3 regions of the Streptomyces sp. NPDC040410 genome follow, and region 1 is predicted to be linked to each of the others. Evidence: predicted binding sites of a transcription regulator. Region 1 holds the regulator's gene; each other region holds the start of a gene.
The links. Region 1 encodes HrcA, which represses chaperone genes, less so after heat shock. Its sites were predicted from a motif close to TTNGCACTCNGNNNNNCNGAGTGCNAA; they were not measured.
Positions count from the first base shown of each region.

Region 2: the regulator HrcA is predicted to act here: its motif matches at 1,113-1,139, upstream of groES (co-chaperone GroES).
Region 3: the regulator HrcA is predicted to act here: its motif matches at 1,071-1,097, upstream of groL (chaperonin GroEL).

Region 1 covers NZ_JBVIVK010000005.1:246,625-249,852, reverse strand. The annotation lists gene ACZ562_RS13415 (DUF3097 domain-containing protein) at 1-433, opposite strand, end outside; gene ACZ562_RS13410 (MBL fold metallo-hydrolase) at 468-1,193, opposite strand; gene hrcA (heat-inducible transcriptional repressor HrcA) at 1,361-2,377, shown strand; gene dnaJ (molecular chaperone DnaJ) at 2,378-3,228, shown strand, end outside.
Region 2 covers NZ_JBVIVK010000003.1:176,270-179,497, reverse strand. The annotation lists gene ACZ562_RS08080 (polysaccharide deacetylase family protein) at 1-141, shown strand, start outside; gene ACZ562_RS08075 (polysaccharide deacetylase family protein) at 138-950, shown strand; gene groES (co-chaperone GroES) at 1,286-1,594, shown strand; gene groL (chaperonin GroEL) at 1,710-3,228, shown strand, end outside.
Region 3 covers NZ_JBVIVK010000007.1:160,314-163,541, forward strand. The annotation lists gene thrC (threonine synthase) at 1-14, shown strand, start outside; gene ACZ562_RS17060 (MoaD/ThiS family protein) at 11-286, shown strand; gene ACZ562_RS17065 (cold-shock protein) at 728-934, shown strand; gene groL (chaperonin GroEL) at 1,258-2,880, shown strand; gene ACZ562_RS17075 (NADH:flavin oxidoreductase) at 3,079-3,228, shown strand, end outside.

The sequences.
Region 1 (3,228 bases):
GCAGGTCGTCCACGCCCTCCAGGTACTCGACGACCACCCCCTCGACGCGCAGGTCGTCGCCCCACACCTTCTCGACCAGTTCGGCGTCGTGCCGGCCCTCGACGTAGATGCGCCCGGCGCGGGCCACGCGCGCGCGTGCACCGGGAACGGCCACCGAACCGGATGCCGTACGGGTCGGCCGTACCGGAGCCGACGACGGCCGGACCAGAGTCACCACCCGGCCCTCCAGGAGGAACCCGCGCGGTTCCATCGGGAACACGCGGTGCTTGCCGAAGCGGTCCTCCAGAGTCACCGTGCCCGCCTCGCAGCGGATCACCGCGCCGCAGAAGCCGGTCCCCGGTTCCTCCACCACCAGACCCGGTTCCGCCGGTACCTCGGGCACGGGCACGGGCTTCTTCCACGGCGGGGTCAGGTCCGGAGAGTACTGGCGCATTCGGATGACGATAGGAGAAGCCGCCGGGCGGCGGTCACGACACGCCGAAGCGCGCCGCCAGCTCGTCGCGCTGCGCCCGCACGAACTCCGCGTCCACCACCGCTCCGTGACCGGGCACGTACAGCGCGTCCTCGCCGCCCAGGTCGAGCAGACGGTCGAGAGCGGCGGGCCAGTGCGACGGTACGGCGTCGGGGCCCGCCTGCGGCTCGCCGGACTCCTCGGCCAGGTCGCCGCAGAAGACGACCTCCGGGGAGCCGGGGACGAGGACCACCAGGTCGTGGGCCGTGTGGCCGGGGCCCACGTTGGCCAGCAGGACCTGCCGGCCGCCGCCCAGGTCGAGGGTCCACTCGCCGGTGACGTGGTGCCGGGGCGGGGCGAGAGCGTCCGCCGCCTCGTCCGCCGCCTTCGCGTCGAGCCCCCCTCGCACCGCGTCCGCGCGCAGCTCCTCGCGGCCGCCGTGGGCGAACACCGTGTCGATGCCCACCGCGCCGAACACCTCCGCGCCCGCGAACGCCGGGGCGCCGAAGACGTGATCGAAGTGGGGGTGTGTGAGCGCGAGATGGGTCACACGGTGGTCGGCGAGCTCCTCGGCCTGCGCCCGCAGCCGGGCGCCCTCGGCGAGGCTGGACCCGGCGTCGATCATCAGCGCCGCGCCCCGGCCGACGACCAGCCCCGCCGTGCAGTCCCACCCCGGCAGCCGGCACCGCCCGACCCCGGCCGCGATCCGCTGCCACCCCAGCTCTTCCCAAGTCACCGTCATACGGCGACGCTAGCGTTGACCGTCTGTCCGGGCACGGCCACGCGGGACCGGCCTTGCCCGGGGCGTACCCCCCGGCCGTACACTGGGCCGGGGAACTCTGGCACTCGGATGGACAGAGTGCCAGGCGAGGCGCCAAGGGGACGACGACTTCTGGAGGTGAGCGCGAGATGCTGAGTGAACGCAGGCTTCAGGTGCTGCGCGCCATCGTCCAGGACTACGTCGGCACCGAGGAGCCCGTGGGCTCCAAGGCGCTCACCGAGCGGCACAGCCTCGGCGTCTCCCCGGCCACCGTCCGCAACGACATGGCGGCCCTCGAGGACGAGGGGTACATCGCGCAGCCGCACACCAGCGCCGGGCGCATCCCCACCGACAAGGGCTACCGGCTGTTCGTCGACAAGCTCGCCGGCGTCAAACCGATGACCGCGCCCGAGCGGCGCGCCATCCAGAACTTCCTCGACGGCGCCGTCGACCTCGACGACGTGGTCGCGCGGACCGTGCGGCTGCTCGCCCAGCTCACCCGGCAGGTCGCCGTGGTGCAGTACCCGTCGCTGACCCGCTCGACCGTGCGGCACGTGGAGCTCCTCTCGCTCGCCCCGGCGCGCGTGATGCTCGTGCTGATCACGGACACGGGCCGGGTCGAGCAGCGGATGGTCGACTGCCAGGCGCCTTTCGGGGAGGCCTCGCTCGCGGATCTGCGGGCGCGGCTGAACAGCAGGGTCGCGGGCCGTCGCTTCACGGACGTGCCCCGGCTGGTGGAGGATCTCCCGGAGGGCTTCGACGTCGAGGACCGGGGTACGGTCGCGACGGTGCTCTCCACCCTCCTGGAGACGCTCGTCGAGGAGAACGAGGAGCGGCTGATGATCGGCGGCACCGCCAATCTGACCCGCTTCGGACATGACTTTCCCCTCACGATCCGGCCCGTCCTGGAGGCGCTGGAGGAGCAGGTCGTGCTTCTCAAGTTGCTTGGCGAGGCGGGGGATTCGGGCATGACCGTGCGGATCGGGCACGAGAATGCCTATGAGGGACTCAACTCCACTTCCGTGGTCTCGGTCGGCTACGGTTCGGGCGGCGAGGCAGTCGCCAAGCTAGGCGTGGTCGGACCGACCCGCATGGATTACCCGGGAACGATGGGAGCGGTACGCGCAGTGGCACGGTACGTCGGACAGATCCTGGCGGAGTCGTAGGTGGCCACGGACTACTACGCCGTTCTCGGCGTGCGCCGCGACGCGTCGCAGGAAGAGATCAAGAAGGCCTTCCGGCGGCTCGCGCGCGAGCTGCACCCGGACGTCAACCCGGATCCGAAGACCCAGGAGCGGTTCAAGGAGATCAACGCCGCCTACGAGGTGCTGTCGGACCCGCAGAAGAAGCAGGTCTACGACCTCGGCGGCGACCCGCTCTCCCAGGCGGGCGGCGGGGGCGCGGGCGGCTTCGGCGCGGGCGGCTTCGGGAACTTCTCGGACATCATGGACGCGTTCTTCGGTACGGCGTCCCAGCGGGGTCCGCGCTCGCGCACGCGGCGCGGCCAGGACGCGATGATCCGGCTGGAGATCGAGCTCGACGAGGCGGCCTTCGGCACGACGAAGGACATCCAGGTCGACACGGCGATCGTCTGCTCCACCTGTAGCGGTGAGGGGGCCGCGCCGGGCACGTCCGCCCAGACGTGCGACATGTGCCGCGGGCGCGGTGAGGTGTCGCAGGTCACACGGTCCTTCCTCGGCCAGGTCATGACCTCGCGCCCCTGCCCGCAGTGCCAGGGCTTCGGCACCGTGGTCCCGACCCCGTGCCCCGAGTGCGCGGGCGACGGCAGGGTGCGGTCGCGCCGGACGCTGACCGTCAAGATCCCGGCCGGTGTCGACAACGGCACCCGCATCCAGCTCGCGGGCGAGGGCGAGGTCGGGCCCGGCGGCGGTCCCGCCGGTGACCTCTACGTCGAGATCCACGAGCTGCCGCACTCGACCTTCCAGCGGCGGGGCGACGACCTGCACTGCACGGTCACCATCCCGATGACCGCGGCGGCCCTCGGCACCAAGGTCCC
Region 2 (3,228 bases), on a different contig from region 1:
ATCCACCCCGGCGACATCGTCCTCAGCCACTTCCGCGGCAGGGAGCTGTGGAAGGGCACGATGCCCGACATGATCCGCCGCTTCATGGACAAGATCACGGCCAAGGGGTACGCGGTGGCCCGGCTGGAGGACTACCTGTGAGGCTGCGGGCGCTGGCGGCCGCGGCGCTGGCGGCCGCACTCCTCGGCGGCTGCGCCCAGTCCGTCGATCCCATCGAACGGCTCGGCAAGAAGGCGGCCCGGAAGGTGGGAACGCACGGGCCGGCCGGGAAGCCCGCGTACCGCCGGTGGGGCCTCACCGCCCCCGTGCTCCCGGCCCCGCACCCGCCCGACCGGCCCGCCGGCGCGCGCACGGCGGGCTCGGGCCTCCCGCCCGTCGTGGACCGCGTCCGCACCCGCGACCGGGTGGTCTTCCTGACCTACGACGACGGCGCCGAGAAGGACCCGCGGTTCGTTGACATGGTCCGTGAACTGCGGCTCCCCATCAGCCTGTTCCTCACGGACAGCGTCGTCGGACCGGGCTACGGCCACTTCGCCCGCCTCCAGTCGGTCGGCGCGGGCGTCCAGAACCACACCCTCGACCACGCCGCCCTGCGCGGCCTGCCCTATGCCGGCCAGCGCGCCGAGATCTGCGGCCAGCAGGACAAACTCAAGTCCCGCTTCGGCATCCGCCCCCGTCTCTTCCGGCCTCCCTACGGCACGTACGACACGACCACCCTCCGCGCCGCCGCCGACTGCGGTCTCTCGGCGGTCGTCCTGTGGCGCTCGTCCATGGAAGGCGACGGCACCCTCACCTACGCCGAGGGCGAGCACCGCCTGCGCCCCGGCGACATCGTGTCGCTCCCGTCGAGGGAGCCGACCGGCACGACACTGAGGGAACGGACGGCTCGGCTGCTGCGGGAGGCGCGGGGGGCGGGGCTGACGGTGGGTCGGCTGGAGGACTACCTGTAACGCTCTTCTCGGCGCCGGCCGCGGCGTGCCGGCCCGTCCGGCGTTTGCGGACGAGGCCGTTCAGGCCGAAAGCGGGGGCCTGGGGGCGGCAGCCCCAGACACGCCGGCACAGGGCAACAACACGGGAACGCCCGCCGAAAACCCGCCGCCACGCCGTGGGCATTGGCACTCCGCTTGACCGAGTGCTAATCGCGGTCATAGTCTCGGCACTGGCACTCCCCCCTGGAGAGTGCCAACCAAGCGACGGGCAGGTCCGGCACCCGCGACGACGGATCGACCTGGTCGCCACCTCAGACAGTTAACCCCGTGAGATCTCCGAAGGGGGAGGTCGGATCGTGACGACCACCAGCTCCAAGGTTGCCATCAAGCCGCTCGAGGACCGCATCGTGGTCCAGCCGCTCGACGCCGAGCAGACCACCGCCTCTGGCCTGGTCATCCCGGACACCGCCAAGGAGAAGCCCCAGGAGGGCGTCGTCCTGGCCGTGGGCCCGGGCCGCTTCGAGAACGGCGAGCGTCTTCCGCTCGACGTCAAGACCGGCGACATCGTGCTGTACAGCAAGTACGGCGGCACCGAGGTGAAGTACAACGGCGAGGAGTACCTCGTCCTCTCGGCTCGCGACGTGCTCGCGATCATCGAGAAGTAATTCACCCTGAAGCATTTGCTTTGAGCTGCGCCCCTGGCCCCCGCGACCAATAACTAGCCGGGCGCCCGGGGCGCAGTCTCTTTTCACCTAGATTTCCGAGAGGGCTCACGCTCCCATGGCGAAGATCCTGAAGTTCGACGAGGACGCCCGTCGCGCCCTCGAGCGCGGCGTCAACAAGCTTGCCGACACGGTCAAGGTGACGATCGGCCCGAAGGGCCGCAACGTCGTCATCGACAAGAAGTTCGGCGCTCCCACCATCACCAACGACGGTGTCACCATCGCCCGCGAGGTCGAGGTCGAGGACCCGTACGAGAACCTCGGCGCCCAGCTGGTGAAGGAGGTGGCGACCAAGACCAACGACATCGCGGGTGACGGCACCACCACCGCCACCGTGCTCGCCCAGGCGCTGGTGCGCGAGGGCCTGAGGAACGTCGCCGCGGGTGCCTCCCCGGCCGCCCTGAAGAAGGGCATCGACGCCGCCGTCGCCGCGGTCTCCGAGGAGCTCCTCGCGACCGCCCGCCCGATCGACGAGAAGTCCGACATCGCCGCCGTCGCCGGTCTGTCCGCCCAGGACACGCAGGTCGGCGAGCTCATCGCCGAGGCGATGGACAAGGTCGGCAAGGACGGTGTCATCACCGTCGAGGAGTCCAACACCTTCGGTCTGGAGCTGGACTTCACCGAGGGCATGGCCTTCGACAAGGGCTACCTGTCGCCGTACTTCGTGACGGACCAGGAGCGCATGGAGGCCGTCCTCGACGAGCCGTACATCCTCATCAACCAGGGCAAGATCTCCTCGATCCAGGACCTGCTGCCGCTGCTGGAGAAGGTCATCCAGACCAACTCCTCCAAGCCGCTGCTGATCATCGCCGAGGACGTGGAGGGCGAGGCCCTCTCCACCCTCGTCGTGAACAAGATCCGCGGCACCTTCAACGCGGTCGCGGTCAAGGCCCCCGGCTTCGGTGACCGCCGCAAGGCGATGCTGCAGGACATGGCGATCCTCACCGGCGCCACGGTCGTCTCCGAGGAGGTCGGCCTCAAGCTCGACCAGGTCGGCCTGGACGTGCTCGGCTCCGCCCGCCGTGTCACGGTCACCAAGGACGACACGACGCTGGTCGACGGCGCCGGCAAGTCCGAGGACGTCCACGGCCGCGTCGCGCAGATCAAGGCCGAGATCGAGAACACGGACTCCGACTGGGACCGCGAGAAGCTCCAGGAGCGCCTTGCGAAGCTGGCCGGCGGCGTGTGCGTGATCAAGGTCGGCGCCGCCACCGAGGTGGAGCTGAAGGAGAAGAAGCACCGTCTGGAGGACGCCATCTCCGCGACCCGCGCCGCGGTCGAGGAGGGCATCGTCTCCGGTGGTGGCTCCGCTCTGGTCCACGCCGTGAAGGTCCTCGAGGGCAACCTCGGCAAGACCGGCGACGAGGCCACGGGTGTCGCGGTCGTCCGTCGCGCCGCCGTCGAGCCGCTGCGCTGGATCGCCGAGAACGCCGGCCTCGAGGGCTACGTCATCACCTCCAAGGTCGCCGAGCTCGAGAAGGGCCAGGGCTTCAACGCCGCGACCGGCGAGTACGGCGACCTGGTGAAGCAGGGCGTCATCGACCCGGTCAAGGTCACCCGCTCCGCCCTGGAGAACG
Region 3 (3,228 bases), on a different contig from region 1:
GCCTCGCATCATGAGCGTCAACGTCCGCATCCCCACCATCCTGCGCACCTACACCGGTGGCCAGGCAGAGGTGACCGCCGAGGGAGCCACCCTCGCCGAGGTCATCGCCGACCTGGAGAAGAACCACACCGGTATCGCCGCCCGGGTCCTGGACGACCAGGGCAAGCTGCGCCGCTTCGTCAATGTGTACGTGAACGACGACGACGTGCGGTTCGAGCAGGGTCTGGAGACGGCGACTCCGGACGGTGCGGGCGTGTCCATCATTCCGGCCGTCGCCGGAGGCTGACCGAGGCCGATTATTACCCTCGGTAATGCCGATTACCAAGAGTTCATGCGATTGCCCCCTCCGTGAGAGAAGCGGAGGGGGCAATTCTGTATGGTTGAGCACGGTACAGTTGGGGAACGCACCGTCTCCGGCATGCCGGACGCATATGAGTTCCGGCTCCGCGTGCGGCGAGAAGTAGCCAAACTGTGTGCGTCTTTTGCGCCATTCGCGCCTTTTATGGGGCCCGACTTGCCCTGAATTCAGGTAAATTCTCCGTACATTCCCGACCGGTCATGCCTGGATTTCTCGTCCGATTGACCTGTTGCACACGGCAGTTGGACAGATACATTCAGCCGCGGTCGACGCGTTCCGGCGCACGCCCCCGACCAAATGGGGGGTGAGGTATGACCCGGATCCGCGAAGTGTGGATCTGTGCAAGGGCCAGTAATAGGGGAGTTAGGCATGGCTCAGGGCACCGTCAAGTGGTTCAACGCGGAGAAGGGGTACGGCTTCATCGCGGTCGACGGTGGTGCGGATGTTTTCGTCCACTACAGTGCGATTCAGATGGACGGCTACCGCACCCTGGAAGAGGGCCAGCGGGTCGATTTCGAGATCTCGCAGGGCCAGAAGGGGCCGCAGGCGGACATGGTTCGTCTGGCGACCGGCTGAAGCACGCGCCGGGTTACTGCAGCGACGTTCTTCTGTTTCTTCGAAGGGCTCGCACCTCCTGGGGTGCGAGCCCTTCGGCATGCCCGGAACCGGCCCGGGCCCCTCGCGCGGCCCGGGGCCCGACCTACGAGAGGCGCTTGCACTCGGCATGGGCGAGTGCTAATCATTGGCGTTAGCACTCTGAAGGTGAGAGTGACAACGAGGACCGGGTCGGTGAGGCCCGCAGGCCATGTGGGGCAAGGAACCACAGGCCGGCGAGCCGTCCGTCGCGGGCGCCAGCGCGGTCCGGAGCAATCCACCCCAGTCCGGGAGGACCACTTCACATGGCCAAGATCATCGCGTTCGACGAGGAGGCGCGGCGCGGCCTCGAGCGCGGCATGAACCAGCTCGCGGACGCCGTCAAGGTGACGCTCGGCCCCAAGGGCCGCAACGTCGTCCTCGAGAAGAAGTGGGGCGCCCCCACGATCACCAACGATGGTGTCTCCATCGCCAAGGAGATCGAGCTCGAGGACCCGTACGAGAAGATCGGCGCCGAGCTGGTCAAGGAAGTCGCCAAGAAGACGGACGACGTCGCCGGTGACGGTACGACCACGGCCACCGTCCTCGCCCAGGCTCTCGTCCGCGAGGGTCTGCGCAACGTAGCCGCCGGCGCCAACCCGATGGCCCTCAAGCGCGGTATCGAGAAGGCCGTCGAGGCCGTCTCCGGTGCCCTGCTCGAGCAGGCGAAGGATGTCGAGACCAAGGAGCAGATCGCCTCCACGGCCTCCATCTCCGCCGCCGACACCCAGATCGGCGAGCTCATCGCCGAGGCCATGGACAAGGTCGGCAAGGAAGGCGTCATCACCGTCGAGGAGTCCCAGACCTTCGGTCTGGAGCTGGAGCTCACCGAGGGTATGCGCTTCGACAAGGGCTACATCTCGGCGTACTTCGCCACCGACATGGAGCGTATGGAGGCCGTCCTCGACGACCCGTACATCCTGATCGCCAACTCCAAGATCTCCTCGGTCAAGGACCTGCTCCCGCTCCTGGAGAAGGTCATGCAGTCGGGCAAGCCGCTGCTGATCATCGCCGAGGACGTCGAGGGCGAGGCCCTGTCGACCCTGGTCGTCAACAAGATCCGCGGCACCTTCAAGTCCGTCGCCGTCAAGGCCCCGGGCTTCGGCGACCGCCGCAAGGCGATGCTGAACGACATCGCCATCCTCACGGGCGGCGAGGTCATCTCCGAGGAGGTCGGTCTCAAGCTGGAGAACACCTCCGTCGACCTGCTGGGCCGCGCCCGCAAGGTGGTCATCACCAAGGACGAGACCACCATCGTCGACGGTGCCGGCTCCACGGAGCAGGTGCAGGGCCGGGTCAACCAGATCCGCGCCGAGATCGAGAACAGCGACTCCGACTACGACCGCGAGAAGCTGCAGGAGCGCCTGGCGAAGCTCGCCGGCGGTGTCGCGGTCATCAAGGCCGGTGCCGCCACCGAGGTGGAGCTCAAGGAGCGCAAGCACCGCATCGAGGACGCCGTGCGCAACGCCAAGGCGGCCGTCGAGGAGGGCATCGTCGCCGGTGGTGGCGTGGCGCTCATCCAGGCGTCCACCGTCTTCGAGAAGCTGGACCTGGAGGGTGACGAGGCGACCGGCGCCGCCGCCGTCAAGCTCGCCCTTGAGGCCCCGCTGAAGCAGATCGCCGTCAACGCCGGCCTTGAGGGCGGTGTCGTGGTGGAGAAGGTGCGCAACCTGACCCCGGGCCACGGCCTGAACGCCGCGACCGGCGAGTACGTCGACCTGGTCAAGGAAGGCATCATCGACCCGGCGAAGGTGACCCGTTCTGCCCTGCAGAACGCCGCCTCCATCGCCGCGCTCTTCCTCACCACCGAGGCCGTCATCGCCGACAAGCCGGAGAAGGCCGCGGCCCCGGCCGGCGGCGGCATGCCGGGCGGTGACATGGACTTCTGATCCTTCCGAGGATCGGTTTTCCCCCCGAGGGCGGCACTCCCTGGACACAGGGGGTGCCGCCCTCGGGCGTGTCCGGGATCACACCCCGGCGCGGCGGGGGGCGGAATGTGGGCCCCGTGCAGGGTGTTACTTAAGTAGGTGTAACAATGCGCGCACACATACCACCTGGTTAACAGAGCCACTTCCGAGGAGCCCCGCGTGACCGTCACAGAGTCCCCCGCCCCCGCCTCCCGTGCGGCCCAGATCCTGTCCCGGCCGACCACGATCAACGGCCTCACCGTCCCCAACCGCATCGTGATGGCGCCGATGACGCGCCAGTTCTCCCCGGGCGGCGTCCCGGGCGCGGAC